DNA from 2 places in the Streptomyces sp. STAM6 genome. Region 2 is predicted to be linked to the other one. Evidence: riboswitches for the same ligand, from Rfam matches in the RefSeq annotation. Region 2 holds a riboswitch; the other holds the start of a gene.

Region 1 (15,783 bases), on a different contig from region 2:
CAGCCCGGCCGGGCCCGCGCCCACGACGACGACCCGGGTGCGCTGATCCGGCGCCGGAGTGGCGGGGGCGGCTGCGGCGGTCACCGCAGCAGTATGACGGTGATCCGTCAAAGAGCCACCGGTTCCGGCGGTCCGCCGGGCCCGTCACGGCGGGGACTCGGCCCATACCGCCGGACCGCCGCCCCGCCACTCGATCAGCCGGGAGGTGGCCACTTCGTCCGGCCCGAGCTCCAGCCCCGTGCCGCTGAGCAGGTCGACGAGATCGGCGACGCTGTGCGCGATGCCGAGGGTCGTGCCGTCGGCCCGCACATGGCGCCCGCCGGTCTCGGACGTCGGATACACGATCACTGGTGCCTGCGTTCCCATGCTTCCACCCTGCGCGTGGTCCGGTTCCCCGGCATCCTCGGGGTCCGCCGTCGGTGTGGTTCGGGTATCCCGGACGGCTCCTGGACACCGGGCGTACCCTCTGCGTATGACTTTTCTCGTAATGCGCCGCCACGTGGACTATGTGCGCGTCACGACCACGAGCTGTCTGCGCCAGGACTGACTTCCGGCCGTAATCAGACCTCTGCACGGTCCTGCGGCGGTCACCCGCGGTACTCGGCTCCACCCTATGACGCCGATGTCCGTGTTCCGCCGTCCCGCCACCCATGGGACAGGGCCGTGCGACACCAGAAACGGAAATCGCCATGCCATCCATGGACACTCCTGCCGGCTCGCTCCCCGTCATCGATCTTTCCGAGGCCGACGATCCGGCGACCCGCTCGGCCTTCCGGCGCCGGCTCCACGACGCCGCGCACGGGACGGGCTTCCTCCATCTGACGGGGCACGGTGTCAGCGCCGCGGAGACCGACCGCATCCTCAGCCTCACCAGGGAGTTCTTCGCCCTGCCCGAGGCGGACCGGCTGGCGGTCAGCAATCTCCACTCGCCGCACTTCCGTGGCTACACCCGCATCGGGGACGAGCTCACCGGCGGCCGTTCCGACTGGCGCGACCAGCTCGACGTGGGCGCGGAGCGTCCGGCCCCCGAGGTGGGGCCGGACGACCCGCCGTACCTGTGGCTGGAGGGCCCCAACCAGTGGCCCAAGGCGCTCCCCGAGCTCCGTACGGTCGTCCTGGAATGGCAGGAGCGGCTGGCGGCGGTGGCGCACCGGCTGCTTCAGGAACTGCTGGCGTCGATCGGCGCACCCGCCGACTTCTTCGACAAGGCGTTCGCCGAGCGGCCCCATCTGCACACCAAGCTGATCCGCTACCCCGGGTCGGCTCCGTCCGGGGCCGACCAGGGTGTGGGCGCGCACAAGGACTACGGCTTCCTGACCCTGCTGCTCCAGGACGGTGTGGGCGGACTCCAAGTGCGCCGCGGGGACGGCTTCGTGGACGTGCCGCCGATGCCGGGGGCGTTCGTGGTCAATCTCGGCGAGCTGCTGGAGATAGCCACCGACGGCTATCTGTCGGCGACCGACCACCGGGTCGTCAGCCCGCCGGGGGCGGTGGAGCGCTACTCGGTGCCGTTCTTCTACAATCCGCGGCTCGACGCGGTCGTCAACACCGTTCCCGGCTCCTACCTGGCGGACGCCCCGGGCCTCGCCCAGGACCGGACGAATCCCCTGCACGCGGAGTACGGCCGCAACGAGCTCAAGGGCTGGGTCCGGGCCCACCCCGAGGTGGCGAGGCGCCACCATCCCGAGCTGTTGGCCGGCTGACGACGGGCCCGGCCGCGGCGGCGGGTTCAGCGCCGCCGTCGCCCCCGGCGGCGTGGGCGGCGCAGGGCGTCGAGCTCACCGACGGCGGCACGGGCGTGGGCCGGGTCGCGGCGGCGGGCGCCGCCCGCGCACCACCAGTGGATCCGGCCGTCGGTCTCGCGGGGGTGCATCCCGATGTCGTGTTCGCCGCACAGGGGCCACGCCCGCCACAGCCGCTCGGTGATCGTTTCCTGGGCGGCGTCGGCGACGGCGACGAGGAAGCCGGCCGGGCTCGCCGCCCCTGTGTGGACCAGTGGGTTGCCGTGCCACGCGCCGTTGGCCAGGGTGACGTACACGTTCTCCGGCTCCCCGGCGGTGTCCGGCGGGAGAGCCATCAGCCGCAGGGGCCCCTCGTCCGGGAAGGTCGCCGCCAGGTCGCGGTTGAGCAGGGCAAGGGCCTCGTCCCACAGGGGGTGCTCGCCCGGCGCCACCCTCCGGGGGCTCACGGGGTGGAAAGGATCGGTCACGGTGGCATGATGCCCGGCAGGCGCACAACGGGGCGAGGGCGGCGGGGGCGGAATGGGCCGGATCTTCTTGAGTTACCACGCGCAGGACGGCGGGGACATCGCCGGCCGGTTACGCGAGGCGCTGACCGCCGCCGGGTACCAGGACTGCTACGCCTACGCCGAGCCCGGGTCGGGCCCCGAGCCCTCGTACGAGTGGCGGGAGAGCCTGCGCCGCGATCTGCTCGCCGCCGAGGCGCTGATCGTGATCACGACCGAGGGGTCGTCGGCCGAGTGGTGCGTGTGGGAGGTCTCCGTCTTCCGGGAGCGCAAACCGGACGCGCTGTGCCTGGAGTTCTTCAGCGGCGTACCGCGCGGGCGGGCGATCCTCGATCACCGGCAGGCCCGGCGGATCGACCGGGACGACCCCGGGTCGATGGCCGCGGCGGTGGACACCGCGCTGCGCCTGGTCGCCGGGGCGGGGGTGTCCAAAGCGCCGACGGCCGCCTCGCCCTTCCCCGGTCTGCGCGCCTTCGAGGAGGACCAGGCGTCGCTGTTCTTCGGCCGCGACGACGACATCGCACGGCTCGCGGAGCCGCTCACCGGCCGGCGGACGAGCGGGGCACTGGCGGTCATCGGCCCTTCGGGCGCGGGGAAGTCGTCCCTCGTGCGCGCCGGGCTCGTCCCCCGGTTGAAGCGGGACGCGCGGTGGACCGTGCTGGGACCGGTCACCCCCGCGCACGGCGCCGTGGCCGGGCTCTCCGCCACCGTCGCCCGGGCACGCCGCCGGGCCGGGCTCACCACGGCGGTCGGGACGGCCGAGGTGGAGGCCCGTATCAGAGCGGGCGCGGGCGGGCTGCGCGACCTGCTCGCGGAAACGGTCGCGGCCGTGCCGGGCGGACGGCTGCTGATCGTGCTCGACCAGGCGGAGGAGCTGCTCCTCGACCGCCCGTCCCGGGAGACGTCCGAGGGCTCCGGCGGGCCGGCGACGCTCGGCGCGGAGTCCGCACTGCTCGTCGAGGCACTGGTCGAGGCCGTGCGCGGCACCGCGTGGCTCGTCTACACGGTCAGGGCGGACTTCCTCGACGCCCTGATGCGGCACGAGGAGTTCACCGCGCTCCTGCGGGACGACTTCCTGGTCAGGCCGCTCGCCCGGGCGGATCTGCCGCACGTGGTCAACGGGCCGCTGAACACGCTCGGCTGGCGCTTGGACGAGCCGGCTCTGGGGATGCTGCAGGAGGACGCGAGCGGGGAGTCGCTGCCCCTGCTGGCGTTCGCGCTGGAGCGGTTGTGGCGGTACGCCAATCCGGACGGCCGGGGGGCGCCGCGGGCGATCACCCGCGCCGAGTACGAGGCGGCCGGCCGCGTCCAGGACGTGCTGCGGCGCCAGGCCGAGGAAGCGTTCGCGCTCGCCCGCGACCTGGTCCGGGACGAGGACGGGTCATGGCCCCCTCCGCGCGAGGCCGAGCGGACGGTGCTGCGTGCCCTGCGGCGGCTGGTCTCCGTCGACGAGTCCGGAAAATACACCAAGCGCCCCGTCGCCCTGGACGAACTCGGCGAGGCGGACCGCCGGCTGCTCGAACCGTTCGTCGAGTGCCGCGTGCTGACCACCACCCGGCTGTCCGGCAGGGCCGCACCGGAGGAGGGGGCGGACGGCTGGGAGCGGCTCACCGAGAACGCCCTCGAAGTGGCGCACGAAAGCATCTTCGTCCACTGGCCCAGGCTGCGGGACAGCCTGGGCCGGGACCACACGGCGCTGCGCGCCCGGCGCGAGGTGGAGGACGTCACCGCGGACTGGGTGGGGTTCGGCCGGCTGGGGGACCAGCTGATGCCGTCCTCCCGGCTGATGCGGGTCCTGAGCATGCTCTCCCCCGCCCTGTCGGGCACCGGGAGCGACGGGGACCCCTTCGTCCCGCTCTGGCCACAGCTCCGGGCGAACCTGACGGACCTGCACTTCTCGGCCGACGCCGTCGACATGCTGCGGCTGTCGCTTCAGCGGGCGGCGGACGACGACGTGGACCGGGCGCGGCTGCTGCTGGACGGCAGCCCGGCCGCCGCGCTGCGGGTGCTCGCCGGTGACGGTTCCCCGCAGGGCGACCTGCTGGTACGGATGCTGCTGCACGCCCCCGACCTCGGCCGGTGGCGCCGGGCACTGCTGCGCGCCATGGCCGCGGGCCGGCGCCTTCGGTCCTTCACCGGCCACGAGGGCGGCCTGTGGGGGGTGGCCTGGTCGCCCGACGACACCAAGCTCGTGACCGGTTCCAAGGACGGCACGGTGCGGGTGTGGGACGCCGGCACCAGCGCCTGCCTGGCGGTCTTCCGCCACGGCCAGGAACGCCGGGGAACCGACGTCGGCTGGGTCCGCTCGGTCGCCTGGGCGCCCCACGGCGACCTGATCGCCTCGGCGGCCACGGACGAGACGGTACGGCTCTGGTCCCTCGCGGACCGCCGCGAGGTCCGTCTCATCCAACTGCCCGACCGCCCCTGGTCGGTCCGCTTCGACGCGCGCGGTGAACACGTGCTGGTCGCGTGCGCGGACGGCGGGGCGTACCTGTGGGAGACGGAGGGGATGAGCCGGGAGCCGGTGGGGGTCTGGCGTGCGGTGGACGAGAAGGGTGAGCCCGTGAAGATCTGGGACGCCGACATCTCACGGGACGGAGGGGTGGCGCTGGCCCGGGACGACGGGTGGGCCCAAGTGCACATGGGGAACGGCCGGGCACTCATGCTCCACGCCAACGGGTTCTGGGCCGCGGGCGCGGAACCGCGTCCGGCGCGGACGGTCCGCTTCTCGCACGACGGCCGGATTGCCGCGGGGAACCAGGCCAATGTCGCGACGCTGTTTTCCGGGGTGGGTGATATGCCCTACGCCACTCTGCGGGGCCACGACGACCAAGTGCGGAGAGTGGCGTGGTCGCCCGCCGGCACCCGGGTCGCGACGGCGTCCGCCGACGCGACCGTCGGTGTCTGGGACACGCTGACGGGGGCCGAGCTGGTGAGGCTCACCGGCCATGGGCAGGGTGTGTGCGATCTGGCCTGGTCGCACCGGGGCGACCGGCTCACAAGTGTGGCCGACGACGGCAGCCACTTCACCTGGAAGATCGGTTCCGAGTGCCTGGAGACACGCGGGCCGTCCTCTCACCCGGGGTCGGCCCTGGCACGGCACCCGCGGAGTCGGGATCTGTGGACGTCGTCTTCGCTGCCGGAGCATCTGTCCGCCGTGGCCGCCGATGTGAACTCGTTGGCGTGGAGTCCCGACGGCGGCCTCCTCGCGGTCGGCTCGGCGAAAGGCAGGGTGATCGTCCTGTCCACGGCCATGGAAGCCGTGGCCGTGCTCTCCGACGCGCACGACGGCGTCCATGACGCCCAGTGGTCGTGCGACGGCAACTGGCTGGCCGTCGCGTCACGGGACCGGACCTGGCTGCCGCGGGTCTACCAGACGCACGTGTGGCGGCCGTTGGAGCCGTCGCGCCAGTGGACCCGGCACTCCAGCTTCCTGCGCGCCGTGGCGTGGCATCCGACGCGCCTCGAGTTCGCGGTCGCGGGCGAGGACAACCTCGTCACCGTCAACTCCCTCATGGAGACGGTGACCGAGTACCGGGCCGAGAAGGTGTTCACGAGCCTCGCCTGGCATCCGGCCGGCGACCGCCTCGCCCTCGGCTGCACCGACGGCACCGTCCGGGTCCTGCGGCGCACCGGGGACACGCTGTTGCCCGATCTGGAGCTGCTCGGGCACACGGACGGTGTCGAGTCCGTGGCCTGGTCGCCGGAGAGCGGTGATCTGCTGATCAGCGCTTCCAAGGACCGCACGGCGAGGGTGTGGAGCTCGGCCACGGGGGCCGAGCTGACGTCCCTGCTCGGCCACGGCGACGCCGTCCTGCAAGCCCTGTGGCTGGACCGCCCCCACCGCGTGGCCACCACATCGGCCGACAACACCGTCCGTATCTGGGACGTGTCGGACGGCCTCCACGGACCCGCGTCCGCCACGACCGACGACGTGGCGGCGCTGATCACGGAGGCGCGCCTGCGCGCGCGTTGAAGCACCTCTTCACAGCCCGTGCCGCGCCAGCGCCGCCGCCAGTACCGGGGGCCGCTCCCCCACCGGGCCCGTCCCGACGAGTTCGAAACGCAGGCCCGCCGCCACCGCGCCGCCGTCGGTGACCGGGTCGTCGCCGACGAGGAGGCACTCCCCGGGTTCGGTGCCGAGGCGGGCGCAGGCGGTGGTGAACACCTCGGGGGCCGGCTTGCAGGCGCCGAGTTCGTACGAGAGGGCGTAGTCGGCGACGCACTGGGCCATGGCGTGGAGAGAGAAGACGGCGCGGATGTCCCAGGCGATGTTGCTGAGCACCCCGACGCGAACCTCCGCCGCGGAGAGCCGTTCCAGGGCCGGACGGGTGTCGTCGTAGGGGAACCAGCGGCGGGGGTCGTTGAGGCGGTCGAAGACGGTGCGGAAGAGGGTCTCGTCGGCCAGGCCCGCCAGGCGGAACAGGGTGGCGTAGGCACGGCGGTTGGCCCCGGCGGAGAGATCGCGGCCCTCCCAGTCGGCGCGTTCGCGGGGGTTCATCGCGTCGAGCAGCTCGTGCGGCGCGCGCAGCGCCCTCACGACGCGGGCGCGGGTGCGGTGTTCGGCCGGGTCGTGAGGGGGGTTGGGGAAGAGCCAGTCATGGCCGGGCAGGCGTCCGAAGAGCGTTCCCGAGAAGTCGAACAGCACTGCCCGCACAGGGGGGACGGAAGCCGGGCCCGGGGTCACGACCGGGACGGGGTCCGGGTCCGGGTTCGGGACCGGGTCCGGGACCGGGGTCACAGGGACGCTCCGACCGCGGCGGTCACGTAGGCGACGGCGAACAGCAGCGGTGTCCACTGCTCGGCGTGGGTCAGCGGCAGGTAGACCCGCCAGTCCCTGCCCTCGGCGAGTGCCCGCCATTCCGCGCGGGAGAACGGGGACGCGGGCAGCCGGGCCTCCAGCTCCCCTATGACGCGGAACTTGGCTCCGTTGAGCTGGCGGTAGGAGCGGATCATCAGATACCAGGCGGCACATTGCGCCAGCATGATCGACGTGCCGGAGACGAGCAGCCAGCTCGCCACGTCGCGCAGTCCGGTGGCACCGAGCCCGACCAGGGCCGCCACCAGAGCCGAATTCAGGGAGAGGAAGAAGGTGTTGGTCAGGTTGCGGCGGGCGCTGACCCGGTCCGCCATCTCGACGCACAGTTTGTACTGCTCCATCACCGCCGCCTGATAGAGCTCTTTGCCGCCGGCGTAGTCCTTGGGCGTCACGGAGCTGTTCCAGGGCGCGGTCTCTGCGGGTTCGGCCATGGCGTCATTCTCGCGGTTCGGGCCGAGTTGGGGAGCGTTCGCCGAGATCAATATGATCCGGCGATGATCACAAGAAAAAGACTGGCGGCCGGGTTGTGCGGCCTGCTGGTCACATTGACGGGCGGGCTGTTCCCGGCAGTCGCCCGGGCCGACGCCGAACCGGACCGGAAACCGGCTCCGAAGGTCGAACTGGTGCTGGACGTCAGCGGCTCGATGCGGGCCACCGACATCGACGGCAAGTCCCGGATGGCGGCGGCCAAGCAGGCGTTCAACGAGGTCCTCGACGCCGTTCCGCAGGAAGTGCAGCTCGGCATCCGCACGCTCGGCGCGGACTACCCCGGCAAGGACCGCAAGACGGGCTGCAAGGACACCCGTCAGCTCTACCCCGTCGGTCCGCTGGACCGGACCGAGGCGAAGACCGCCGTGGCGACCCTGGCGCCGACCGGCTGGACGCCGATCGGGCCCGCGCTGCTGGGTGCCGCCGAGGACCTGGAGGGCGGTGACGCCACCCGCCGCATCGTCCTCATCACCGACGGGGAGGACACCTGCGCCCCGCTCGACCCGTGCGAGGTGGCCCGCGAGATCGCGGCCAAGGGCATCCACCTGACCATCGACACGCTCGGACTGGTGCCCGACGCAAAGACCCGTGCCCAGCTGGTCTGCATCGCCGAGGCGACCGGCGGTACGTACACGTCGGTGCGGCACACGGAGGAGTTGTCGGATCGGGTCAGCCAACTCGTCGACCGGGCCGCCGAGCCCACACTCACGCCCGTCGCCACGCAGGGCGCCGACCGGTGCGAGAAGGCCCCGGCGCTGAAGCCGGGGCTGTACACCGACCGTGAGACGTTCGGTGAGCACCGCTGGTACCGGGTTGACGTCCTGCCCGGCCAGGAGCTGCGCGCCTCGGTGAGCGTCACCGCCGACCGTGCGGTGAACCGGGACTACGGTGTGCTGCTTCGCGCGTCGACCGTGCACGGGCGGGAGATCGTGCGCGGCGAGGCCGCGGGCGACGGCCGCACCGATGTGATGTCGACCGGCCTGCGCTATCCGAAGCCGGACGTCGACGACGCCGACACGGACTCGGGCTCCGACGCGGACAAGCCGGCGGCCGAGACGGTGTGTCTGCGGGTGAGCAACTCCTTCTCCGCGGCCGCCGGGGTGAAGACCGAGCCCGGCCTGCCGGTCGAGCTGAGCATCGAGGTCGTGGACGGTCCGGACGATGCGTCCGACGCCGCCTTCTTCGGGCTCGGGCGCGGCTGGTGGCTGCTCGGGGTGCTGATCCTGACCGGTTTCGTGGCCGGTGTGGTGTGGGGCTGGCTTTCGCGCTGGCGCATCTCCGTGTGGAGGACCAACTGATGCGTACTGTAAGGATCCTCACCGCGGCGGCCGTGCTGGCAGGTGCCGCGTTCCTGGGCCTGCCGGGCGTGGCGGTGGCCGCCTCGCCGTCACCGGCCGCGAGCGGTGGCGACGGCGAGGCGGCCGCCCCGACCGAGGCGGGTACGTCGTTCCGGACGGCCACCGCCGTGCGCCCGGGACAGCGCGCCACGGCGCAGGCCTCGACGGGTGACTACCTGTACTGGCAGTTCCCGGCCGACGCCGCGCAGCGGGCCACCGTCCGCGCCACGGTGAAGCTGCCCGAGTCGGCCTCGCCGCAGGCCGAGTCCGCCTGGCAGATCGACGTGTACGACGGGCTGCGGCGCCGTCAGGCCTGTCGCTTCGGGCACCAGACGAAGACCGTTGCCGCGGGCACCCGGTCGGTCGAGCTCACCTGTCACCTGCGCACGGTGCGCGCCTGGGCCGAGCCGTGGTCGAACGACCCGCTGCCGGGGGCGTACTACGTGCGTCTGACGGCGGTGCGGCTGGCCGCGGCGGACGTCGGTCAGCCGTTCGACGCGTCGCTGGACGTCGCTGTCGACGACACGGGTGGCGCGGCGGCGGTGGACGGCAGCCTGTCCACCCCGCTCGTCCAGGGCTCCTCCGCCGGGGTGGAGCCCGAGGACGGCTGGGCCTCCGGGTGGTGGTCGAACCGCTGGTTGTGGACCGCCGGGGGCGCCGTACTCGCGGCGCTGGCCGGTATCGGCGGCTATCGCCTCACACGCGGCGGCGGGCGCCCCGCCGGAGTGCCCGGAGGCGCCTGACCCGCGTCCGCGGCCCGCATCACGCGTCACCCGCGTCCCGCGTTCCGTACGCGTGCGCCGCGCGCCCGGAGTCACCGCCGGGCGCGCGGCGCTTTCCGCGCACCGCGCGCGTTCGCCGGGCATGGTGGAGATCGACGGCTCCGAGACCCGGGGCGCCACCACCATGGGAGGGACGGCGAGGATGACCGATCCGCGGATCGTGACCGTGAGGCCCGAAGAGGGCCAGTACGCCTGGACGTTCGGCGGGGCTCCGCCGATCGCCCGTATCGCACCCGGCACCGTACTCGACCTGTACACGGAGGACTGCTTCGCGGGCCGGGTGCGGTCCGAGAAGGACCTGGTCTCGGAGGTGTGCACGTTCCCGTTCCTCAATCCGCAGACCGGGCCCTTCCACATCGAGGGAGCCGAGCCGGGGGACACGGTGGCCGTGCACTTCGTGTCCATCGAGCCGGCCCGCGACCGGGCCGCCTCGACCACCGTGCCGCTCTTCGGCGCGCTCACCTCCACGCACACCACGGCGACCCTGCAGGAGCCGTTGCCGGAAGTGGTGTGGATGTGGGAGCTGGACCGGACGCGGCGCACCTGTCTGTTCCGCGCGCGGGACACCGACATCGAGATCGAGCTGCCGATGGACCCGATGCACGGCACGGTCGGGGTGGCGCCCGCGAATCTGGAGGTGCGTTCCGCGCTCGTCCCGGACGCGCACGGCGGGAACATGGACACGCCCGAGATGCGGGCCGGGGTCACCTGCTACCTGGGCGTGAACGTGGAGGGCGCGCTGCTGAGCCTGGGTGACGGCCACGCCCGTCAGGGTGAGGGCGAGACCTGCGGGGTCGCGGTGGAGTGTGCGATGAACACCATGGTGGTGGTCGAGTTGCTGAAGGGTGTGGCGACCCCGTGGCCGCGCATCGAGTCGGACACGCACATCATGTCGACCGGTTCGGCCCGCCCGCTGGAGGACGCCTTCAGGGTCTCCCAGCTGGATCTGGTGGAGTGGCTGTCCCGCGACTACGGGCTGTCCCGGCTCGACGCCTACCAGCTGGTGACACAGGCGGGTGAGGCACCGCTGGCGAACGTGTGCGACACCAACTACACCTGCGTGGCGAAGATCCGCAAGGAGTGGCTGCCGGCCGGGGACCCCCACCGGGGCATGCACCGCCGGCTCCGTGAGGTGGCGTCGGTGCTGCCCCGGCCCTAGAGCGTGTTTCGCAAGTTCCCCCGGCCAGACGGGACTTTCGAAACACGCCCTAGGCCCGCGAAAGGGTCGCGGCCCGGTGGGGCCGCAGGGGTCGGAAGGGTCGGAGGGGCTGGAGCCTGGTGTGCGGGAGGCAGAACCGGCTGCCTTCCGGCTCGGCCAGGACGCGCCGGTTCTCGGTGCCGGTCCGGCCGGTGTCGATGCGTATGCGGAGCTTCGCGCGCCATGGGGTGCTGCCGGTGGGCCGAGTACGAGCGTGGGTCGTGGGCCGCCGAAGCCGGCGTCGGGGGGCCCGATCTCGGTGCTTCCGCCTCACTGCCGAGTTCGGGCCGGCCGGTTCCTCGCTCCGGCGATACGGCGAGTCGGCCGGGGCCGGCACGGCCGGCGACGAGCTCACTGATGCGCCATGCCATGCCCGTCGGTGCGGTCGGCCGACCCGGTGACGATCGTCGCCCCCCGCCGGAGGACGGCTCCTACGCGCGGACACGCCCGTCGAGTTGGCACTCCGCCGCGTCCACCGTCTGTGCGAGCAGCACCGCGATCGTCATCGGGCCGACGCCGCCCGGTACCGGGGTGATCAGGCTCGCGCGGGCGGCGGCGGACTCGAAGTCGACGTCGCCGACGTTGCCGGGGTTGTAGCCGGCGTCGATCACCACGGCGCCGGGCTTGATGTCCTCACCCTTGATGAAACGCGGCCGGCCGACGGCGGCGACGAGGATGTCCGCCTCGCGGACGGCCGCGGCAAGGTCGGCGGTGTAGGAGTGGCAGTACGTCACCGTCGCGTTCCGGGCCAGCAGCAGCATGCCGGCGGGCTTGCCGAGGATGGCGCTGCGGCCGACGACCACGGCGCGCTTCCCGGCCGGGTCGACGTCGTAGGCGTCGAGGAGCCGCATGATGCCGCCGGGGGTGCAGGAGACGAACCCGGGCAGGCCGAAGCTCATGGCCGCGAAGGAGCTGGTGGTGACGCCGTCGACGTCCTTCTCCGGGGCTATGGCTTCGGACGCGGCCCGCTCGTCGATACCGGGGCCGACCGGGTGCTGGAGGAGGATGCCGTGCACCTCGGGGTCCTGGGAGAGGCCTTCGAGGGTGGCGACCAGTTCGGCCGTGGTGGTCGTGGCGGGCAGTTCGACGTGGCGGGAGCGGATACCGGCCTTCTCGCAACGGGCGCGCTTCATCCGCACGTACGTCACGGATGCCGGATCCTCGCCGACCAGGACGGTCGCGAGGCAGGGCCGCGTGCCGGTGCGGCGGGCGAGGCCGGCGGCGCGGGCCGCGGTCTCCTCGACGAGGCGGCGGGCGAGGCCGCTGCCGTCCATGAGCCGGGCGGTGGTGGGAAGGGACAAGGGTGCTCCTCGGCGTCGTCGCGTATCGCTGATCGCCCAGGCGCACGGCATCGGCGGCGCTCTCGGTGCGTACCGGTGTGCCGCCGGGCCGCTCCCCGGTGGTGATCCACCCAAGCGCCAGTCACGGCCCGCGGTCCACTGTACGGGAGCGGCCGTCGGTCACATGACGCGGGCCCGCTTGTCGGTGCGCGCCCCCGGCGCCACGATGGCGGCGACGACTGCTCCGGAACGGCGGGGAGGGTGGGTTGAACGACCCCTGGGTGGCCCTGGAATCGGGCGTGGATCCGGTGGAGCGGGCCGGGGCGCTGCGCCGGGCGCACGAGGAGTTCACGGCGGGCGGGCAGGTGCGCGGGGCGGTGCGGGCCGTGGTGGCCGCGTCGTGGCGTCGGTCGGCGCGAGCACGGGTGAGTCCGGACGGGGCGGCCTGTGTGGAGTGGGGCGAGGACGAGCTGGGGGCGTACCGGGAGGGGCATCCGCTGGCCGCGGCGATGCCGGTGATCCGGGAGCTGACGGGCGGTTACGCCGCGGACGGGGAGCACCTGGTCGCGGTCTGCGACGGGCACGGTCGGCTGCTGTGGGTGGAGGGGCATCCCGAGACGCTGCGGCGGGCGGGGCGGATGAACTTCGTGGCGGGCGCGCGGTGGGCCGAGTCCGCGGCCGGCACGAACGCGCCGGGCACCGCTGTCGCCGTGGACCGGCCGGTGCAGGTGTTCGCCGGCGAGCACTTCCGGCGCCCGGTGCAGGCGTGGACGTGCGCGGCGGCGCCGATCCACGATCCGCGGACCGGGCGGCTGCTGGGGGCGGTCGACATCACGGGAGGCGACCGGCTGGCGCATCCGCACAGCCTCGCTTTCGTGCAGGCGGTGGCGCGGGCCGCCGAGTCGCAGCTGGCGCTGCTGTCGCCCGCGCCGGCCGGTGACCGGCTGCGGCTCTCGGCGCTCGGCCGGGACGAAGCGCTGCTGGCCGCCGGTGACGGCCGGACGGTACGGCTGAGCCGCCGGCACAGCGAGGTGCTGGTGGTGCTCGCCCGGCATCCCCGGGGCCTGGGCGGTGAGGAGTTGCTCGCCGCGCTCTACGAGGACGAGTCGGTCACTCCGGTGACGCTGCGGGCCGAACTGTCCCGGCTGCGCGGTCTGCTGGGCCCGGGGGTACTGCTGTCCCGCCCCTACCGGCTGGCCGCCCCGGTCGACACGGACTTCGACGCGGTGGCGCGCCGGGTCGCCTCGGGCCAGGTGACGGCGGCCGTCGGCGCGTACCCGGGACCGCTGCTGCCCGGCTCGTGCGCGCCGGCGGTGGTACGGCTGCGGCGGCGGCTGGCGGACCAGCTGCGGGCCGCGCTGGTGGCGCGCGGTGACGCCGGGCTGCTGGCGGACTGGGTGTACAGCACCTGGGGCGAGGACGACATCGAGGTGTGGCAGGCCCTGGCGGCGGCGGTACCGGCGGGGCGGCGCGCGGCCGTGCAGGCCCGGCTGCGGGCGCTCGACGCCGAGTTGTCGGGCGGTGCCGCGCGTGCAACGGGGTCGCAACGTACACGTCCCTAGTGTCGCCGCGGGCGCCGGCCGGCGGGCGGACGGCGCCGTCCGAAGGAGGCCAGCACATGACCCGTTACGCGGCGCCCGGTACGGAGGGCTCGATCGTCTCGTACGAGTCCCGATACGACCACTGGATCGGCGGGCAGTACGTGGCGCCCGCCCGCGGCCGGTACTTCGACAACCCCTCCCCCGTCAACGGTCGGCCGTTCACCGAGGTCGCCCGCGGTACGGCCGAGGACGTCGAGCGTGCCCTGGACGCGGCGCACGCCGCCGCACCCGCCTGGGGCCGGCTCCCGGCGGCGGAGCGCGCCACGGTCCTGCTGCGCGTCGCCGACCGGATGGAGGCGAACCTGGAGAAGCTCGCCGTCGCCGAGAGCTGGGAGAACGGCAAACCGGTGCGGGAGACCCTGGCCGCGGACATCCCGCTCGCCATCGACCACTTCCGGTACTTCGCCGGTGCCGTCCGGGCCCAGGAGGGCTCGCTCAGCGAGGTCGACGACGACACGGTCGCCTACCACTTCCACGAGCCGCTGGGCGTCGTCGCCCAGATCATCCCGTGGAACTTCCCGATTCTGATGGCGGTGTGGAAGCTGGCTCCCGCACTGGCCGCGGGCAACACGGTGGTCCTCAAGCCGGCCGAGCAGACGCCGGCCTCGGTGCACTACTGGCTGAGCCTGGTGGCCGATCTGCTGCCGCCCGGTGTCGTCAACATCGTCAACGGCTTCGGTGAGGAGGCCGGCAAACCGCTGGCCTCCAGCCCGCGGGTGGCGAAGATCGCCTTCACCGGCGAGACCGCGACCGGCCGGCTGATCATGCGGTACGCGTCGGAGCACCTGAAGCCCGTCACCCTCGAACTGGGCGGCAAGAGCCCGAACCTCTTCTTCGACGACGTCTGGGCCGTCGACGACGACCTGCGCGACAAGGCCCTCGAGGGCTTCACCATGTTCGCCCTGAACCAGGGCGAGGTGTGCACCTGCCCCTCACGCGCCCTGATCGAACGCGGCCGTTACGGCGACTTCCTGGACGCGGCGGTGGCCCGCACCGAGGCGATCACCCCCGGCCACCCGCTGGACACGGACACGATGATCGGCGCCCAGGCCTCCCAGGAGCAGCTGAAGAAGATCCTCTCCTACCTGGAGATCGGCCACAGTGAGGGCGCCAAGATCCTCACGGGCGGTCAGCGGATCGAGTACGACGGCGAACTCTCCGGCGGCTACTACGTCCAGCCCACCATCTTCGAGGGCGACAACCGCATGCGGATCTTCCAGGAGGAGATCTTCGGCCCGGTGGTCTCGGTGACCTCGTTCCAGGACTTCGAGGACGCGGTCCGCATCGCCAACGACACGGCCTACGGCCTGGGCGCGGGCGTCTGGACCCGCGACATCAACACCGCCTACCGCGCGGGCCGCGCCATCCAGGCGGGCCGCGTCTGGACGAACTGCTACCACGCCTACCCGGCGCACGCCGCGTTCGGCGGCTACAAGCAGTCGGGCATCGGCCGCGAGACGCACAAGATGATGCTGGACCACTACCAGCAGACGAAGAACCTGCTGGTGAGCTACTCCCCCAAGAAGCTCGGGTTCTTCTGAGCGGCTTGAGCGAGGCGGTTGACAGCGTGTCCGGGCGGACCGCCGACAGCCCGTGAACGACCGCCTGGCGACGCCGCGGTGTCCGGGAGGGGACCCGCCTTCGCGATCGCCCATTCGCCTCGAGTTCAAGAACGGCCTCTCCATCCGCTCGACCGCCCAGACGATCAATCCCATCGCCGGCGCGCACCTCGCGGCCGAGTGCCCAGGCACACGTGGACCGCTCTGTGGCGATAGATCGCTGTACGAGTCGGAGCCGCGGTCCGGGCCCGAATACCGCGCCGGCCGCAGGGCACCAACCCGACGAGAGGAGGTCGCGTTGATCGTGCGTGCCCTCCCGTGACAAAGTATTCGCACTCGCATTCTGCGAACAAGTTTACGCACGGGGGCTCTTCGACCATGGCTGTGACAGTGCCAGACTGGGCGGACACGCTGCTCGACCTGGTGGGGGTGAACTGGCCCAACGTCGACGAGGACGCGTACCGCGACATGGC
Region 2 (15,783 bases):
ATCCGGCTCCCCTTCCTGCCTCGCGGCAGCTCCGTGCACCAGGGGGACTCTCGCTCGCCGCGCGGCCGACGGCACGGCAATCTTTCCTGACACTCGTTTAATCACCCATTTCGGCGAGTCAGGTGACAAAGGAGTCAAACCGCGCATACCCGGCGGTACGGTCGCCCTCATGTCCGTCGTCACCGTCACCGGCTGGGGCCGTACCGCGCCGACCGCCGCCCGGGTCCTGCGCCCCCGCAGCCCGGAGGAAGCGGCCGCCGCCGTCCGTGCGTGCGGCGCCCGCGGCGGTATCGCCCGCGGCCTCGGCCGGGCCTACGGCGACGCGGCGCAGAACGCCGGCGGCACCGTGCTCGACATGACCGCCCTGTCCCGCGTCCGCTCCGTCGACGCGGAGGCGGGCACCGTCGTCTGTGACGCCGGTGTCAGCCTGCACCACCTCATGGAGGTGCTGCTCCCGCTCGGCTGGTTCGTCCCGGTCAGCCCCGGCACGCGGTACGTCACGGTCGGCGGCGCCGTCGCGGCCGACATCCACGGCAAGAACCACCACGTCTCGGGCTCCTTCGGCCGCCACGTACGCGCCGTCGACCTGCTCACGGCGGACGGCGGCGTCCGGACCGTCCTGCCCGGCACCGACCTCTTCGACGCCACGACCGGCGGCATGGGGCTGACCGGGGTGATCCTCTCCGCCACGCTCCGGCTGCACCCGGTCGAGACGTCCCTGATGTCCGTCGACACCGAACGGGCGACCGACCTCGACGACCTGATGCACCGGCTGACCACCGGCGACGGCCGCTACCGCTACTCCGTCGCCTGGATCGACCTGCTCGCACGCGGCGCCGCGACCGGCCGCTCCGTCCTCACCCGCGGCAACCACGCCCCCCACGACGCGCTCCCCCCGCGGGCCCGGCGCGCCCCGCTCGCCTTCCGCCCCGGCCGGCTGCCGGCGGCACCCCGCCTCCTGCCCGAGGGGCTGCTGAGCCGCCCCGCCGTCCGGGCCTTCAACGAGCTCTGGTACCGCAAGGCCCCCCGGCGCCCCCGCACCGGCCAGCTCCAGCCGATCCCCGCCTTCTTCCACCCCCTGGACGGCGTCCCGCACTGGAACCGGATCTACGGCCGGGGCGGCTTCGTCCAGTACCAGTTCGTCGTCGGGTACGGGCAGGAGGAGACCCTGCGCCGCGTCGTGCGCCGCATCTCCCGGCGCGGCTGCCCGTCCTTCCTGGCCGTCCTCAAGCGGTTCGGCGAGGGCGACCCGGGCTGGCTGTCGTTCCCGATGCCGGGCTGGACCCTGGCACTCGACATCCCCGCCGGGCTGCCGGGCCTTGCCGCGCTCCTCGACGAACTCGACGAGGAGGTGGCGGGCGCGGGCGGCCGGGTCTACCTCGCGAAGGACTCCCGGCTGCGGCCGGAGACCCTGCGCGCCATGTACCCACGGCTCCCCGAATTCCTCGCCCTGCGGGCGGAGCTGGACCCGCGCTCGGTCTTCAGGTCCGACCTCGCCCGCCGTCTCTCCCTGTAAGGAAACCGGTCATGAAGGACGCCTTCGGCACCCCGCAGTCCCTGCTGGTCCTCGGCGGCACGTCGGAGATCGCCCTGGCCACGGCCCGGCGCCTGATCGCGCGCCGCACCCGCACCGTGTGGCTGGCCGGCCGGCCCTCCCCCGCCCTGGACGCCGCCGCCGCGTCCCTGCGTGAGCTCGGCGCCGACACCCGTACCGTCGCGTTCGACGCCCTGGACACCGCCGGCCACGAGGAGACCCTCGCCAAGGTCTTCACCGAGGGCGACATCGACATGGTCCTGCTGGCCTTCGGGGTCCTCGGCGACCAGGCCCGCGACGAGACCCACCCGCCGGCCGCCGCCCGGGTCGCCCAGATCAACTACACCGGCGCCGTCACAGCCGCCCTGACGTGCGCAAACGCGCTGCAGGCGCAGGGTCACGGCTCGCTGGTGGTGCTGTCCTCGGTCGCCGCCGAACGTGCCCGCCGGGCCAACTTCGTCTACGGCTCCAGCAAGGCCGGTCTGGACGCCTTCGCGCAGGGCCTGGGCGACGCGCTGCACGGCTCCGGCGTCCACGTCATGGTCGTCCGGCCCGGCTTCGTCCGCACCAGGATGACCGCCCACCTCCCCGAGCCGCCCCTGGCGACCGGCCCGGAGGCCGTCGCCGAAGCGATCGAGCAGGGTCTGCGCCGCCGCGCGGAGACGATCTGGGTGCCGGGCGCACTGCGCCTGGTGATGTCGGCCCTGCGGCACGTGCCGCGGCCGCTGTTCCGCCGTCTGCCCCTGTGAGGCGTCAGGTACGCGTCGGCGCGGGGGCGTCCACCGGCGCCCCCTGCGCGGGCACGCCCTTGGCCGGACGGGCGGGACCGAAGTCGAACTCGCGCAGCTTCCGCCACACCGCGTCCGGGCCCTGCTCGTACAGCGCGAAGGAGTTGACCGTCCACTCGGCCTCGAAGTCGGCCAGCTCCTCGTACGCCCGGTCCATCGCCTCCTCCGCGATGCCGTGCGCCACGGTCACGTGCGGGTGGTACGGGAACTGAAGCTCCCGCACCAGCGGACCCGACGCGTCGCGCACCCGCTGCTGGAGCCAGGAGCAGGCCGAGGTGCCCTCCACGAGCTGGACGAAGACGACCGGCGACAACGGCCGGAACGTGCCGGTTCCGCTCAGCCGCATCGGGAAGGGCCGGCCGGCCGCGGCGACGGCGGCCAGGTGCGCCTCGACCGCGGGCAGCCGCGCCTCGTCGACCTCGGTCGGCGGCAGGAGGGTGACGTGCGTGGGAATGCCGTGCGCGGCGGGATCACCGAAGCCCGCGCGCCGCTCCTGGAGCAGGCTGCCATAGGGCTCCGGGACCGCGATCGAAACGCCGAGCGTTACGGTCCCCACGTCGTTCTCCTCAGTTTCAGTCGTCCGCTGCAGCGCCAGTGTGGCGGCTGCACCCTCTCCATGGCCAGACTCTTCCGGCTCAGTGCTTGGCGGGCAGGAAGCCCACCTTCTCGTACGTCCGTGCCAGCGTCTCCCCGGCGACCGTCCGTGCCTTCTCCGCGCCCTTGGCCAGGATGGAGTCCAGCGTCTCGGGGTCGTCCAGGTATTCCTGCGTACGGGTCCGGAACGGGGTGACGAAGTCCACCATCACCTCGGCCAGGTCCGTCTTCAGGGCGCCGTACATCTTGCCCTCGTAGGCCACCTCCAGCTCCGCGACGGTGGTCCCGGTCAGGGTGGACATGATCGTCAGCAGATTGCTGACGCCCGGCTTGTTCTCCGGGTCGAAACGGATCACGGTGTCGGTGTCCGTGACCGCGCTCTTGACCTTCTTGGCGGTGGTCTTCGGCTCGTCGAGCAGATTGATCAGCCCCTTCGGTGTGGAGGCCGACTTGCTCATCTTGATCGACGGGTCCTGCAGGTCGTAGATCTTCGCCGTCTCCTTCAGGATGTACGGCGCCGGGACCGTGAACGTCTCACCGAAGCGGGTGTTGAACCGCTCGGCCAGGTCCCTGGTGAGCTCGATGTGCTGGCGCTGGTCCTCGCCGACCGGGACCTCGTGCGCCTGGTACAGCAGGATGTCCGCGACCTGGAGGATCGGGTAGGTGAACAGACCGACCGTGGCGCGGTCGGCACCCTGCTTGGCCGACTTGTCCTTGAACTGCGTCATCCGGGAGGCCTCGCCGAAGCCGGTCAGACAGTTCATCACCCAGCCCAGCTGGGCGTGCTCCGGCACGTGGCTCTGGACGAAGAGCGTGCAGCGCTCGGGGTCGAGTCCCGCGGCCAGCAGCTGCGCGGCCGCGAGCCGGGTGTTCGCGCGCAGCTCCGCCGGGTCCTGCGGCACGGTGATCGCGTGCAGGTCGACCACCATGTAGAAGGCATCGTGCGACTCCTGCAGCGCGACCCACTGACGGACCGCACCGAGGTAGTTGCCGAGGTGGAACGAGCCTGCGGTCGGCTGGATTCCGGAGAGCACACGACGTGGACGCTGCATGGCGGAGCCATTCCCCTGAGGGTGGTGGTGGGCGACGGGCGGGCTATCAGAGGCCATGCCCATCATTCTCTCAGGTGCCGGAGACCGCTCGGAAACGGATCGGCACCCATGGGTGTACGAGGCGGGTGAGGACACGGGAACCCGGTCCGCGGCCTCACGCCGGTCGCCCCGCGGACGGCCGTGGCCTTCGGAGCAGGTACGGACCCCGAGGACGTCGTGCGGCGTGCCTCCTCCAGGACGTACCGCTCACCGGGGCGGTTCCGGCCGGGCACCGGATTCCGCCCGTGGCGGCCGCGGATCGTCATGAATGAGACGAGGAACACAGTGCCTTCGGCCGTACGGCGGCGGGGCGCCGGCCCACGGGGCGCGGCACGCTCTGCCGGACCGACGACGAGGGGAGGCCCGGGCCAGGTCCAAGCGCCCCGGCGAACCCCCGGCCCGGACAGCCGGAGGCTCCGGGGACGGTGGGCAGTCCCCGGAGCCTCCGGCCGGGGCACCGGCCTTCCGCCGGAAGGGCGCGCCGTCCCCCGGCTCGCGGAGCCGACGTGAGGTGAGGTGGGGCGTGCGGGGTCGCCCCCGCAGGGGCCGGCGGCGGGTCACGCCCTGGACAGGGACGCTCACCGGCCGGCCCCGAGGAGTCCGGGCCGGAGGGGCCCCGCCGCCCGTGCTCGCGAGGGAAGGCACGCGGGGGCAGCCAGTCCGCACCTGGGCGGCGGGAGGGCCGCCCACCCCGGCCGGAACCGGCGGGGCCCGGGCGGCCGGGTCAGGCCGGCAGGCCCGGCGCCGGGTGCTCGGCCATCAGCGCGGCGACCTCCGCGCGGATGCCCGCGAGGGCGTCCTCGTCGCCCGTGCGCGCCGCGGTGACGCCACGGTCGATCCAGTCCGCGACCGCCGCCATGTGCTGCGTTCCCAGCCCGCGCGAGGTCAGCGACGGCGTGCCGATGCGGATGCCGGACGGGTCGAACGGCTTCCTCGGGTCGTAGGGCACCGTGTTGTAGTTCACGACGATGCCGGCCCGGTCGAGGGCCTTCGCGGCGACCTTGCCGGGGACGTCCTTCGGCGTGAGGTCCATGAGGATCAGGTGGTTGTCCGTGCCGCCGGAGACCAGGTCGAAGCCGCGGGTGAGCAACTCGTCGGCGAGCGCCTTGGCGTTGGCGACGACGTTCGCGGCGTAGTCGCGGAAGGCCGGCCCGGACGCCTCGCGGAGGGCGACCGCGATGCCCGCGGTGGTCTGGTTGTGCGGGCCTCCCTGCAGGCCGGGGAAGACGGCCTTGTCGATGGCCTTGGCGTGCTCCTCACGGCACATCAGCATCGCGCCGCGCGGCCCGCGCAGCGTCTTGTGCGTGGTGGTGGAGACGACGTCGGCGTGCGGCACGGGCGACGGGTGGGCGCCGCCCGCGATCAGGCCGGCGATGTGGGCGACGTCGGCGACGAGCACGGCGCCCGCCTCGCGAGCGATCTCCGCGAAGGCGGCGAAGTCGATGGTGCGGGGCAGGGCGGTGCCCCCGCAGAAGATGACCTTGGGGCGCTCCTTGAGGGCGAGGTCGCGCACCTCGTCGAAGTCGATCAGGCCGGTGTCCTGGCGTACGCCGTACTGGACGCCGCGGAACCACTTGCCGGTCGCGGACACGCCCCAGCCGTGGGTGAGGTGGCCCCCCATGGGCAGGGCCATGCCCATGACGGTGTCGCCGGGGTCGGCGAAGGCGAGGTAGACGGCGAGGTTCGCCGGAGAGCCGGAGTAGGGCTGGACATTGGCGTGGTCGACGCCGAACAGGGCCTTGGCGCGCGCGACGGCGAGCTGCTCGACCTGGTCGATGTTCTGCTGGCCCTCGTAGTAGCGGCGGCCGGCGTAGCCCTCGCTGTACTTGTTCTGCAGGACCGTGCCGGAGGCTTCCAGCACGGCGTGCGAGACGTAGTTCTCGCTGGGGATCAGGCGCAGGGTGTCGGCCTGGAGCCGCTCCTCTGCGGCGACGAGCGCGGCCAGTTCGGGGTCGGCGGCGCTCAGGGCGGGGTGGTGGGCGGGAAGGCCGGTCATGGCGTCCTCCGGGGCGATCCGTTCGGTCGTGGTCCCGGGTGCGAACTCCGGCGGCCCCGCACGAAGGCGCGGGGCGGAGGCGGACAGCACCCGATTCCGGGGTGCCCAGGCGGGCGGCACCTCGTGGGGTCTGCCGCGCACGGCTTCCCCGGGGTCGGTTCCCCGCGCGCCAGTCGCCGTGCGTGGAGCCCACCCTAATGGCCCCGCCGCGCCCCGGTTTCCCTGTCCGCATCCCGAGCGACCATAGGGGGGACCTCTGCCCGCACCGGACGAACGGAGATCCCGTGTCGAGAACGGAAGACGCGATCGCTGCCGCGGAGGCGCACAGCGCGCACAACTACCACCCGCTGCCCGTGGTCGTCGCGTCGGCGGAAGGCGCGTGGATGACGGATGTCGAGGGGCGCCGCTACCTCGATCTGCTGGCCGGCTATTCGGCGCTCAACTTCGGGCACGGCAACCGCCGGCTCATCGAGGCCGCGAAGGCGCAGCTGGAACGGGTGACGCTGACGTCCCGGGCGTTCTACCACGACCGGTTCGCGGAGTTCTGCGCGCAGCTGGCGGAGTTCTGCGGCATGGAGATGGTGCTGCCGATGAACACCGGGGCGGAGGCGGTGGAGACGGCGGTGAAGACCGTCCGCAAGTGGGGCTACCGGGTGAAGGGCGTCCCGGACGGGATGGCGAAGATCGTGGTCGCGGCGGGCAACTTCCACGGCCGGACGACGACCGTCATCAGCTTCTCGACGGACCCGGAGGCCCGCGCGGACCACGGCCCGTACACGCCGGGCTTCGAGATCGTGCCGTACGGGGACCTGGCGGCGATGGAGGCGGCGCTGACCGACAACGCGGTGGCGGTGCTGCTGGAGCCGGTCCAGGGCGAGGCGGGGGTGCTGGTGCCGCCGCCCGGCTATCTGCCGGCGGTGCGTGAGCTGACGCGCGCCCGGGACGTGCTGTTCGTCGCGGACGAGGTGCAGTCGGGCCTGGGCCGTACGGGGCGGACGTTCGCGTGCGAGCACGAGGGTGTGGTGCCGGACATGTACGTGCTGGGCAAGGCGCTGGGCGGCGGCATCGTGCCGGTGTCGGCGGTGGTGTCGAGCGAGGCGGTGCTGGGGGTGCACCGGCCGGGTGAGCACGGTTCGACGTTCGGCGGGAACCCGCTGGCCTGCGCGGTGGCGCTGGAGGTGCTCGCGCTGCTGCGGACGGGCGAGTACCAGCGGCGGGCGGCGGAGCTCGGCGAGCGGCTGCACCGGCAGCTGGGTGAGCTGGTGGGCGGCCCGGTGGTGGCGGTGCGCGGCCGCGGGCTGTGGGCGGGGGTGGACGTCGACCCGGCGCTCGGCACGGGCCGGCTGATCTCGGAGAAGCTGATGGACCGCGGGGTGCTGGTGAAGGACACGCACGGCTCGACGATCCGGATCGCCCCGCCGCTGGTGATCAGCGAGGAGGACCTGGACTGGGGCCTGGCGCAGCTGCGGGACGTGCTGGGGGTGCCCGCGTGAGGCGCCGCCGGGGCACGTCCCGCGCCGGGGGTGGCGTCAGAGGATGACGTGCGGCAGGAAGCGGGCGTACTCGTCGGTGACGAGGCCGGCCGACTCCCGGATGCCGAGGCCCGCGGACTCGTCCTCGACGACCCACGCGCCGAGGACGACGCGGTTGCCGTCGAAGTCGGGCAGCGGCGCCAGCTCCTGGTAGCAGCACGGCTCGTCGCGCAGCACGGGCGCGGCGCCCGGCTCGTGAATCGTGACCCCGGCGCCTTCCCGCCCGAGCAGGGGCTTGGCGACGTAGCCGGGGCCGTCGGCGAGTTCGCGCGGCCCGTCGAGGTAGGCGGGCAGCAGGTTCGGATGGCCCGGGTACAGCTCCCACAACACCGCGAGCAGCGCCTTGTTGGAGAGCAGCATCTTCCACGCCGGCTCGATCCAGCAGGTGCTGCCCGTGCCGCCGCCGTTGTCGAGGGTGTCGAGGACGTGCGGCCCGAACCGGTCGGTGGTGAGCCACTCCCAGGGGTACAGCTTGAAGCAGCTGCGGATGAACCGGAGCCGGTCGTCGACGAACCGGCCCGACAGCCGGTCGAAGCCGATCTGCTCGACGGAGAGGGCCTCGGTCTCCAGACCGGCCTGCTCGGCGGTCTCGCGCAGGTACGCGACCGTCATCAGGTCCTCGCCGAGCTCGTCCCCGTCGGAGTGGACGAAGTGCACGGGCCCGGGCGGCAGCAGCGGCGCCTGCCGCTTCCAGGCGGCGACGAGCCGCTCGTGGAGGGAGTTCCACTGGTCGGCGCCGGGGAACCGCTCCTCCATCCAGAACCACTGGGGGCTGGCGGCCTCCACCAGCGACGTGGGGGTGTCGGCGTTGTACTCCAGCATCCTGGCCGGGCCCGTGCCGTCGTAGCGCAGGTCGAACCGGCCGTAGACGGAGGGGAGTTCGGCGCGCCGGCGCCACGACTCGGCGATCCGCCCGGCCAGCCGGGCGTCGGTGATGCCGAGGTCGGCGAACCGGTCCCGGTCGACGATGTGCGCGGCCGCCGCCAGGCACATGGCGTGCAGCTCCTCGACGACCTCCTCCAGCGCCTCGACCTCGGGCAGCGAGAAGGTGTAGTAGGCGCTCTCGTCCCAGTACGGCCGCAGCGAGCCGTCGGGATAGCGCGTGAGGGGGTAGATGAGCCCCTGCTCCTCGACGGTCTCCTGCCAGCCGGGGCGCGGTTCGATCGTGTGGCGCTTCATGTCGGACCCGGGTGCCGCTCAGCCGCCGCCGGAGCCCGAGCAGCCGAAGCCGCCCCGCTCGACCGCCGACTTGTCGAAGCTGCCGCCGGACACCTTGCCGTCGCTCACGCTGCCGCCGTAGTAGTACGAGCCGCGGGCGGTGCCACTGCCGCCGCTGCCGCACTCGTAGCTGGGCAGCTTCTCGCGCGTGATCGGGTCGACGCAGCGCTTGTCCGGCTCGGAGCCGCAGGACGTGATCGTCGCCGCGAGCACCCCCATCCCGCCGAGCACCACCGTGCTCGACCTCAGCCTGCGCATGCGCCGTCCTCCTTGCCGATGAGCCTGTCATGTGCCGTACGAACATGAACGCCGCACACACTAGAGGTCGGTGCGCCGCGCTGGTAAGCCCGGTCCTCGTTCACTCTCGAACCAAAGTCGCTTTGTGTTTTTTGGGATGGTGTGCGCACTCGGTTCCGCGGTCTGCTGCGACACGGCGTCCGTTCCGCAGGCCATGGGTGCCCGCGCCGCGCCCCCGGGAACCGGCTCGGGGCTCGGCGTGCGCCGCGCCGGGTGAGGGCCAGCCCGGTGGTCGCGGTCCTGGCGCTCGGAGCGGTCGCGGGCCGGCTGCCCGACCGGCCCGGGCGCCGGCGCCGGGCCTGGGATCGGGCGGCCCGGCCGGTGGTCGCGGGCTTCGCGGTGGCCGGCGTGGGCGCGCCCGGCGCCGGCCCGCCTCGGGGAGCTTCCCGAGCCGGTGGCGGTGCCGGAGGGGACGTGAGGCCCGGGTGCGCTCACGGCAGGGCCCGGCACAGCGCGTCCAGGGCTCCCGCCCATGCGCTGTCCGTCGGGGTCGCGTAGCCGACGACGAGGCCGTCGCGGCCACGCGGCACGGACGGGTGGCGGAAGCGGTCGAGGCCCTGGAGGGCCAGGCCCTGCCACGCGGCCGCCCGCACGACGGACTCCTCGGTGCCGGGCGGGAGTTCCAGCACGGCGTGGAGGCCGGCCGCGATGCCGCTGACCCGGATGTCCGGGGCGCGTTCGGCGAGCGCCGCCACGAGCTGGTCGCGCCGTCTGCGGTAGCGCAGCCGCATGTTCCGTACGTGCCGGTCGTACGCCCCCGAGGAGATGAACTCGGCGAGCGTGAGCTGGTCCAGCGCGCTGCACACCCAGTCGACGTCGCCCTTGGCCGCGAGCACCTCGCCCACCAGGTCCCGCGGCAGCACCATCCAGGCCAGCCGAAGCCCGGGGGTGAGCGACTTGCTCGCCGTACCGAGGTAGACCACGCGCTCGGGGTCGAGGCCCTGGAGCGCGCCGACGGGCTGGCGGTCGTAGCGGAACTCGCCGTCGTAGTCGTCCTCCAGGACCAGCCCGCCGGTCCGGCGCGCCCAGTCGACGGCTGTCGCGCGCCGGTCCGGGCGGAGGGCACCGCCGAGCGGGAACTGGTGGGCGGGGGTGATCAGTACCGCGCCCGCCCGGCCCAGGCCGTCCGTGCGGGTGCCGAGTTCGTCGAGGGGCAGGGCGGGGGTGCGCAGTCCCGCCTCGGTGAGGAGGTTCCAGTGGACGTCGAGCCCGTACGACTCGACGGCGGCCTCCCGCACGCCCCGCTCGCGCAGCACCTTCCCCATCAGCATCAGTCCGTGGACGAATCCGGAGCAGATGACGATCCGTTCGGGGCCGGCGTACACGCCGCGGGCCCGGGCGAGGTACTCGGCCAGCACGGTGCGCAGTTCGACGCGCCCGCGCGGATCGCCGTAGCCGAAGGCCTCGTGCGGGGCGGCCGTCAGGGCTCGCCGGGCCGCCTTGAGCCACTCGGCGCGCGGGAAGGAGCCCAGGTCCGGTGTGCCGGGGTGCAGGGTGTGGGTGGGCCGGCCGCGCGGCGGGGACACCCGCCGCGCCGCTGCGGCCGCCGGGGGGCCGGTCCGGCCGCCGGTGCCCGCGCCGGGGTGCGTGCCCGCGCCGGGCCGAGAGCCCGCGGCCGCGCCGGCACCTGCACCGGCACCGGGCTGAGGCGCTCTGCGGGGGGTGGTCCGCCCGGCGACCCGGGTGCCCGATCCCTGACGGGCGGTGAGCCAGCCCTCGGCGACCAGTTCGGCGTAGGCGTCGGCGACCGTGTTGCGGGCGATGCCCAGGTCGGCGGCGAGCGAGCGGGAGGACGGCAGCCGGGCGCCGGGGGCGAGCCGCCCCGTGCGCACGGCCTCCCGCAGGGCGTCCATCAGCCCGGCCCGCAGCCCCGGTCCGCGCAGCTCCAGGTGCAGGTCGGCACCGAAAGTGGCCCAGGAATCCGTCATGGAAATGGACCATACCTCTGCGCCACAACGCCCGTACGGTCGTCGCCATGACGACGCACACGCACACGACGAACCACGCCCCCGAGCAGACACCCCGCCTCGACTGGGCCACGGCGGCGCCCGAGGTCTACAAGGCCATGGTGCGGCTGGACGCGGCCGCGCGGCAGGGCCTCGACCCGGTCCTCCTGGAGCTCGTCAAGATCCGCGCGTCGCAGCTCAACCGCTGCGCGATGTGCCTGGACATGCACAGCAAGGACGCGCTGGCGGCGGGCGAGTCGGTCGACCGGATCATCCAGCTCAGCGCCTGGGAGGAGTCGCGGCACTTCTACACGGAGAAGGAGCTGGCCGCGCTCGAACTCACCGATGCCGTCACGGTTCTGACGGACGGTTTCGTCCCGGACGAGGTCTACGAGCGGGCGGCCGCCCATTTCGACGAGACGGAACTGGCCCAGCTGATCGCCTCGATCACCGTCATCAACGCGTGGAACCGGTTCGGGGTCTCCACCCGCAGGACGCCGGGCCACTACACGCCGGGACAGTTCGCATAGCCCCCCGCGGCGGAGGTGTTCCCGGCACCGCACACGGGCGGGTCCCTCGGCCGCGACGTTCGCGGCGGGCGGCCGTCAACGCCCCGTGTGGATACCTTCCTTCGGCGGTCTCGCCGCCCCGGACGGGCGCATGGTCCGCCACGGCTCAGCCGTAGCGGACGTACGACTCGCCGTTCAGGTAGAGAATGCCGTTCCGGTCGATCGCCCACTCGTACGCCAACGGCGCCGCGCCGCCGTCCGTGTAGGCCGTGATCCGGCTGCCGTGCACGACGAAGCGTCCCGTGACGGTCGCGCCCATGATGTCGTGCCTGAAGGTGCCGTCGGCGAAGAAGCGGTACACGGAGGACTGGAAGCCGTCGCTCGAACCGCCACTCCAGCTGCCGACCAGCGCGGCCGGGACGGCGGAGCCGCCCGCGTCGTCCCAGTCGCCCCCTCCGTCCCGGGAAGCGGTGCCCGTCACGGACGTGGCGCCGGACTCGCAGGCGGAAAGGGCGAGGAACGCGCCGATCAACAGCACCGGCGCAAGGCCCCGTCGGGCACGGTTCATGGCAGCCTCCGGGGTTCTGTGCGGCACGGCTCGCGCCCAGCCTCGGGGCACGGACGGGGCCGCACAACGCGACGACCGCAAGTGACGCCTCTTGACCTGCCCTGACCGTCCTTGACCGGGCCCACCCGGCACATCCGCCCCTGCAGACGCACCGGCCCGGGCAGTCCTGAGACTGCCCGGGCACGGCGGACGTCATCCGCGGACGCGGGCGCGGGTCATTCCGGCAGCCACGCGCGCCACGTGCGCTCGTTCTCCTTCACCCACTTCTCGGCGGCGGCCTCCGGCGACAGCTTCTCCTCGGCGATCATCAGCGCGACGTCGTTCTGCGCCTCCGTCGTCCAGGAGAAGTTCTTCAGGAACGCGGCCGCCTGCCCGCCCTTCTCCGAGAAGTCCGCGTTCAGGAACTTCTGCAGCGGGGTGTGCGGATAGGCGCACGCCACCTTCTTCGGGTCGGCGTCGCAGCCCTCCTTGTACGCGGGGAGCTTCACCTCCGTCATGGGCACCTTCCGGAACAGCCACTGCGGCTTGTACCAGTAGGTGAGGAACGGCTTCTTCTCCTTGGCGAACTGCTTGATCTGGGTGATCTGCGCGGCCTCGGAGCCCGCGAAGACGACCTGGTAGTCCAGGTCCAGGTTCTTCACCAGCGCCTTGTCGTTGGTGATGTACGACGGTGATCCGTCGAGCAGCTGGCCCTTGCCGCCGCTCTCGGCCGTGCGCAGCCGGTCGGCGTACTTGTTGAGGTTCTTCCAGTCGGTGACGTCCGGGTGGGCGTCGGCGAAGTACTTCGGCACGAACCAGCCGATGTGGCCGGTCACGCCGAGGTCGCCGCCGCGGGCGATCGTCTTCTTGTCGTCGACGTACCGCTTCTCCTGGTCCGGATGGCCCCAGTCCTCCAGGATGGCGTCCACGCGGCCCTGGCTGAGCGCGTCCCACGCGGGGACCTCGTCGACCTGGACGGTGTCGACGCGGTAGCCCAGCTCGTGTTCGAGCAGGTACTTCGCGACGGCGACGTTCGCCTGGGCGCCCACCCACGACTGCACGGACAGCGTGACGGTCTTCGCGCCCTCGGCGGCGGCGTACGGGGAAGCCTGCTTGGTCATGTCGGCCGCGCCGCAGCCGGCCAGCGGGAGCGCCAGCAGGGCCACGGCCGCGGCGGAAACGGTGATGCGGGTGGTACGCATGTCAGGCCTCCTTCCGGGTCGGCTGCGTCACGCGGTCGAGCATCAGGCCCAGGCAGACGATCGCGGCACCCGCGACGAGGCCGGTCGCCAGGTCGCCCTGGGCGAGGCCGAACACCACGTCGTAGCCGAGCGCGCCACCGCCGACGAGGCCGCCGATGATGACGACGGCGAGGACCAGGACGACGCCCTGGTTCACGGCCAGCAGCAGCGCCGGCCGGGCGAGCGGCAGCTGGACCTGGCGCAGTTGCTGCCAGCCGGTCGCGCCGAGCGAGCGCGCGGACTCCATGGCGACGGGGTCGACGCCCCGCAGCCCCTGCGTGGTGATGCGGACGACGGCGGGCAGCGCGTACACGACGGCGGCCGCGACGGCCGGCGCGCGGCCCACGCCGAACAGCGCGACGACCGGGATCAGGTAGACGAACTGGGGCATGGTCTGGAAGACGTCGAGTACGGGGCGCAGGCACCGTTCGACGCGTGCGCTGCGGGCCGCGGCGACCGCGACGCCGAAGCCCAGGACCAGCGTGACCGCGACGGCGGCCAGCACCTGCGACAGGGTGTCGAGGGAGGCGTCCCACACGCCCAGGACGCCGATGGCGGCCATGGCGAGGACGGCCGTCAGCGCGGTGCGCCAGGTGCCGATGAGCAGCGCGAGCGCTCCGACCAGCAGCAGCACCGTCCACCAGGGCAGGGCCTGCAGTCCGCTGCGGAGGGGGTCGAGGACCCAGCCGGTGAAGCGGGCCGCCCAGTCTGCGGTGCCGCCGACGACGGGCACGCCGGAGTAGAGGTGTGCGGTCATCCAGTCGACGGCGCGGTTGACGGGCTCGGCGATGTCGACGTGCCAGGCGTCGGGCCAGGTGAGCCGGCCGGCCAGGCGGCCGGCCACGGCGGCGGCCAGGACTCCGAGGACCGCCACGGCGGTGAGGACCGGGCTGTGGCCGGGGGCGGGACGGGTACCGGTCGCGGTGCGGTCGAGCACGACCGCGAGCAGCACGATCGGGATGCCGGCGGCGAGCGCGGCGCCCACGTCGACGGAGGCGAGCGCCTGGTAGACACGGTCGCCGAGGCCGCCGGCGCCGATGACGGACGCGATGACGGCCATGGACAGGGCCATCATGATCGACTGGTTGACGCCGAGGAGGAGTTCCTTGCGGGCCAGCGGGAGGCGGGCGGTGAGCAGCCGCTGCTTGCCGGTCGCGCCGAGCGAGGCGGCGGCCTCCAGGACACCGGGGTCGGCGCCGCGCAGTCCCAGGGCGGTGAGCCGCGCCATGGGCGGGGCGGCGTAGACGACGGTGGCGAGGACGGCGGCGGGCACGCCGATGCCGAAGACCAGCACCACGGGCAGCAGGTACGCGAAGGCGGGCAGCACCTGCATGGTGTCGAGGACGGGGCGCAGCGCCCGGAAGGTGCGGTCGGACAGGCCGGCCGCGAGGCCCAGCAGCGCGCCGAGCGCGACGGAGGCGGCGACCGCGACGACCATGAGGGCGAGCGTCTGCATGGTGGGCACCCACATGCCGAGCAGTCCGCACACGGCGAAGGCGGCGACGGCGGTGACGGCGAGCCGGACACCGGCGAGGCGCCAGGCGATCAGGCCGGCCGCGGCCGTGACCCCGGCCCAGCCGGCGGCGAGCAGCAGCAGGTAGACGGCGCGCACGGCCAGCACGACGGCGTTGCTGACGTGGCCGAAGAAGTACAGAAACAGCGGGTGGCTGTCGCGGTTGTCGATGATCCAGTCGCTGGCGGAGCCGAGCGGGCCGGACAGGTCGACGGTGAGCGCGGCGGGCCAGTTGCCGGTGCCGGCGACGAGGACGCCGACGGGCAGCAGGACGAGCGCCGCGGCCAGCGGCCAGAACCGGCGGAGGGCGGTGGGCAGGCGGGGGGTCACCGCGGCGGTGACAGCCGCGGTCATGCCGCCGCCTTCCCGACGGGGACGCCCGCCACGACCGACAGCAGGTCCTTGTGGTCGACGACGCCCACGCAGCGGCCGTCCTCGACGACCCGGGCCGGGCCGCCGCTGCGGGCGACGGCCTCGATGGCCTCGGCGACGGTGGCGTCGGGGGCGACGGCGGGGCCGGCGGTGCCGGCGTCGCCGGGCGGCCGCATGGCGCTGCGGACCGTCATGACCTGCTCGCGCGGCACGTCGCGGACGAAGTCGCGTACGTAGTCGTCGGCGGGCGAGCCGACGATCTCCTCGGGCGTGCCGAGCTGGACGATCCGGCCGTCGCGCATCAGGGCGATGCGGTCGCCGAGGCGCAGTGCCTCGCTCAGGTCGTGGGTGATGAAGATCATCGTGCGGCCCTCCTCGCGGTGGAGCCGGACGACCTCCTCCTGCATGTCGCGGCGGATCAGCGGGTCGAGGGCGCTGAACGGCTCGTCGAACAGGAGCACCTCGGGGTCGACGGCGAGCGCCCGGGCGAGCCCCACGCGCTGCTGCTGGCCGCCGGAGAGCTGGCCGGGCCTGCGGTCCTCCATGCCGTCGAGGCCGACCTTGGCGACGAGCTCGGCGGCCTTGGCGCGCCGTTCGGCGCGGCC

The links. Region 2 has a riboswitch for ZMP and ZTP ahead of ACY34K_RS03290 (serine hydroxymethyltransferase). Riboswitches for the same ligand answer to the same signal wherever they lie in the genome.
Region 1: it holds a riboswitch for ZMP and ZTP, as region 2 does, so the genes downstream of both, ACY34K_RS16490 (bifunctional 5,10-methylenetetrahydrofolate dehydrogenase/5,10-methenyltetrahydrofolate cyclohydrolase) here and ACY34K_RS03290 (serine hydroxymethyltransferase) in region 2, are expected to answer to the same signal.

Annotation. Positions count from the first base shown of each region.
Region 1 covers NZ_JBUEFZ010000011.1:188,990-204,772, forward strand. Annotated here, with positions in the region: partial or broken gene ACY34K_RS16440 (4-hydroxybenzoate 3-monooxygenase) at 1-84, opposite strand, end outside; gene ACY34K_RS16445 (hypothetical protein) at 145-366, opposite strand; gene ACY34K_RS16450 (isopenicillin N synthase family dioxygenase) at 699-1,703, shown strand; gene ACY34K_RS16455 (hypothetical protein) at 1,730-2,209, opposite strand; gene ACY34K_RS16460 (NACHT and WD repeat domain-containing protein) at 2,277-6,221, shown strand; gene ACY34K_RS16465 (HAD family hydrolase) at 6,231-6,902, opposite strand; gene ACY34K_RS16470 (RipA family octameric membrane protein) at 6,983-7,495, opposite strand; gene ACY34K_RS16475 (VWA domain-containing protein) at 7,559-8,851, shown strand; gene ACY34K_RS16480 (hypothetical protein) at 8,851-9,633, shown strand; gene ACY34K_RS16485 (acetamidase/formamidase family protein) at 9,815-10,831, shown strand; gene ACY34K_RS16490 (bifunctional 5,10-methylenetetrahydrofolate dehydrogenase/5,10-methenyltetrahydrofolate cyclohydrolase) at 11,302-12,144, opposite strand; ZMP/ZTP riboswitch at 12,199-12,306, opposite strand; gene ACY34K_RS16495 (GAF domain-containing protein) at 12,417-13,712, shown strand; gene exaC (acetaldehyde dehydrogenase ExaC) at 13,769-15,292, shown strand; partial or broken gene ACY34K_RS16505 (WXG100-like domain-containing protein) at 15,689-15,783, shown strand, end outside.
Region 2 covers NZ_JBUEFZ010000002.1:172,339-188,121, forward strand. Annotated here, with positions in the region: gene ACY34K_RS03265 (phosphatase PAP2 family protein) at 1-2, opposite strand, end outside; gene ACY34K_RS03270 (FAD-binding protein) at 170-1,516, shown strand; gene ACY34K_RS03275 (decaprenylphospho-beta-D-erythro-pentofuranosid-2-ulose 2-reductase) at 1,528-2,283, shown strand; gene ACY34K_RS03280 (2'-5' RNA ligase family protein) at 2,288-2,878, opposite strand; gene trpS (tryptophan--tRNA ligase) at 2,958-4,025, opposite strand; gene ACY34K_RS03290 (serine hydroxymethyltransferase) at 4,732-6,003, opposite strand; ZMP/ZTP riboswitch at 6,100-6,190, opposite strand; gene rocD (ornithine--oxo-acid transaminase) at 6,288-7,496, shown strand; gene ACY34K_RS03300 (glutathionylspermidine synthase family protein) at 7,533-8,714, opposite strand; gene ACY34K_RS03305 (hypothetical protein) at 8,733-9,011, opposite strand; gene pdxR (MocR-like pyridoxine biosynthesis transcription factor PdxR) at 9,482-10,978, opposite strand; gene ACY34K_RS03315 (carboxymuconolactone decarboxylase family protein) at 11,026-11,526, shown strand; gene ACY34K_RS03320 (hypothetical protein) at 11,672-12,073, opposite strand; gene ACY34K_RS03325 (ABC transporter substrate-binding protein) at 12,289-13,254, opposite strand; gene ACY34K_RS03330 (ABC transporter permease subunit) at 13,256-15,160, opposite strand; gene ACY34K_RS03335 (quaternary amine ABC transporter ATP-binding protein) at 15,157-15,783, opposite strand, start outside.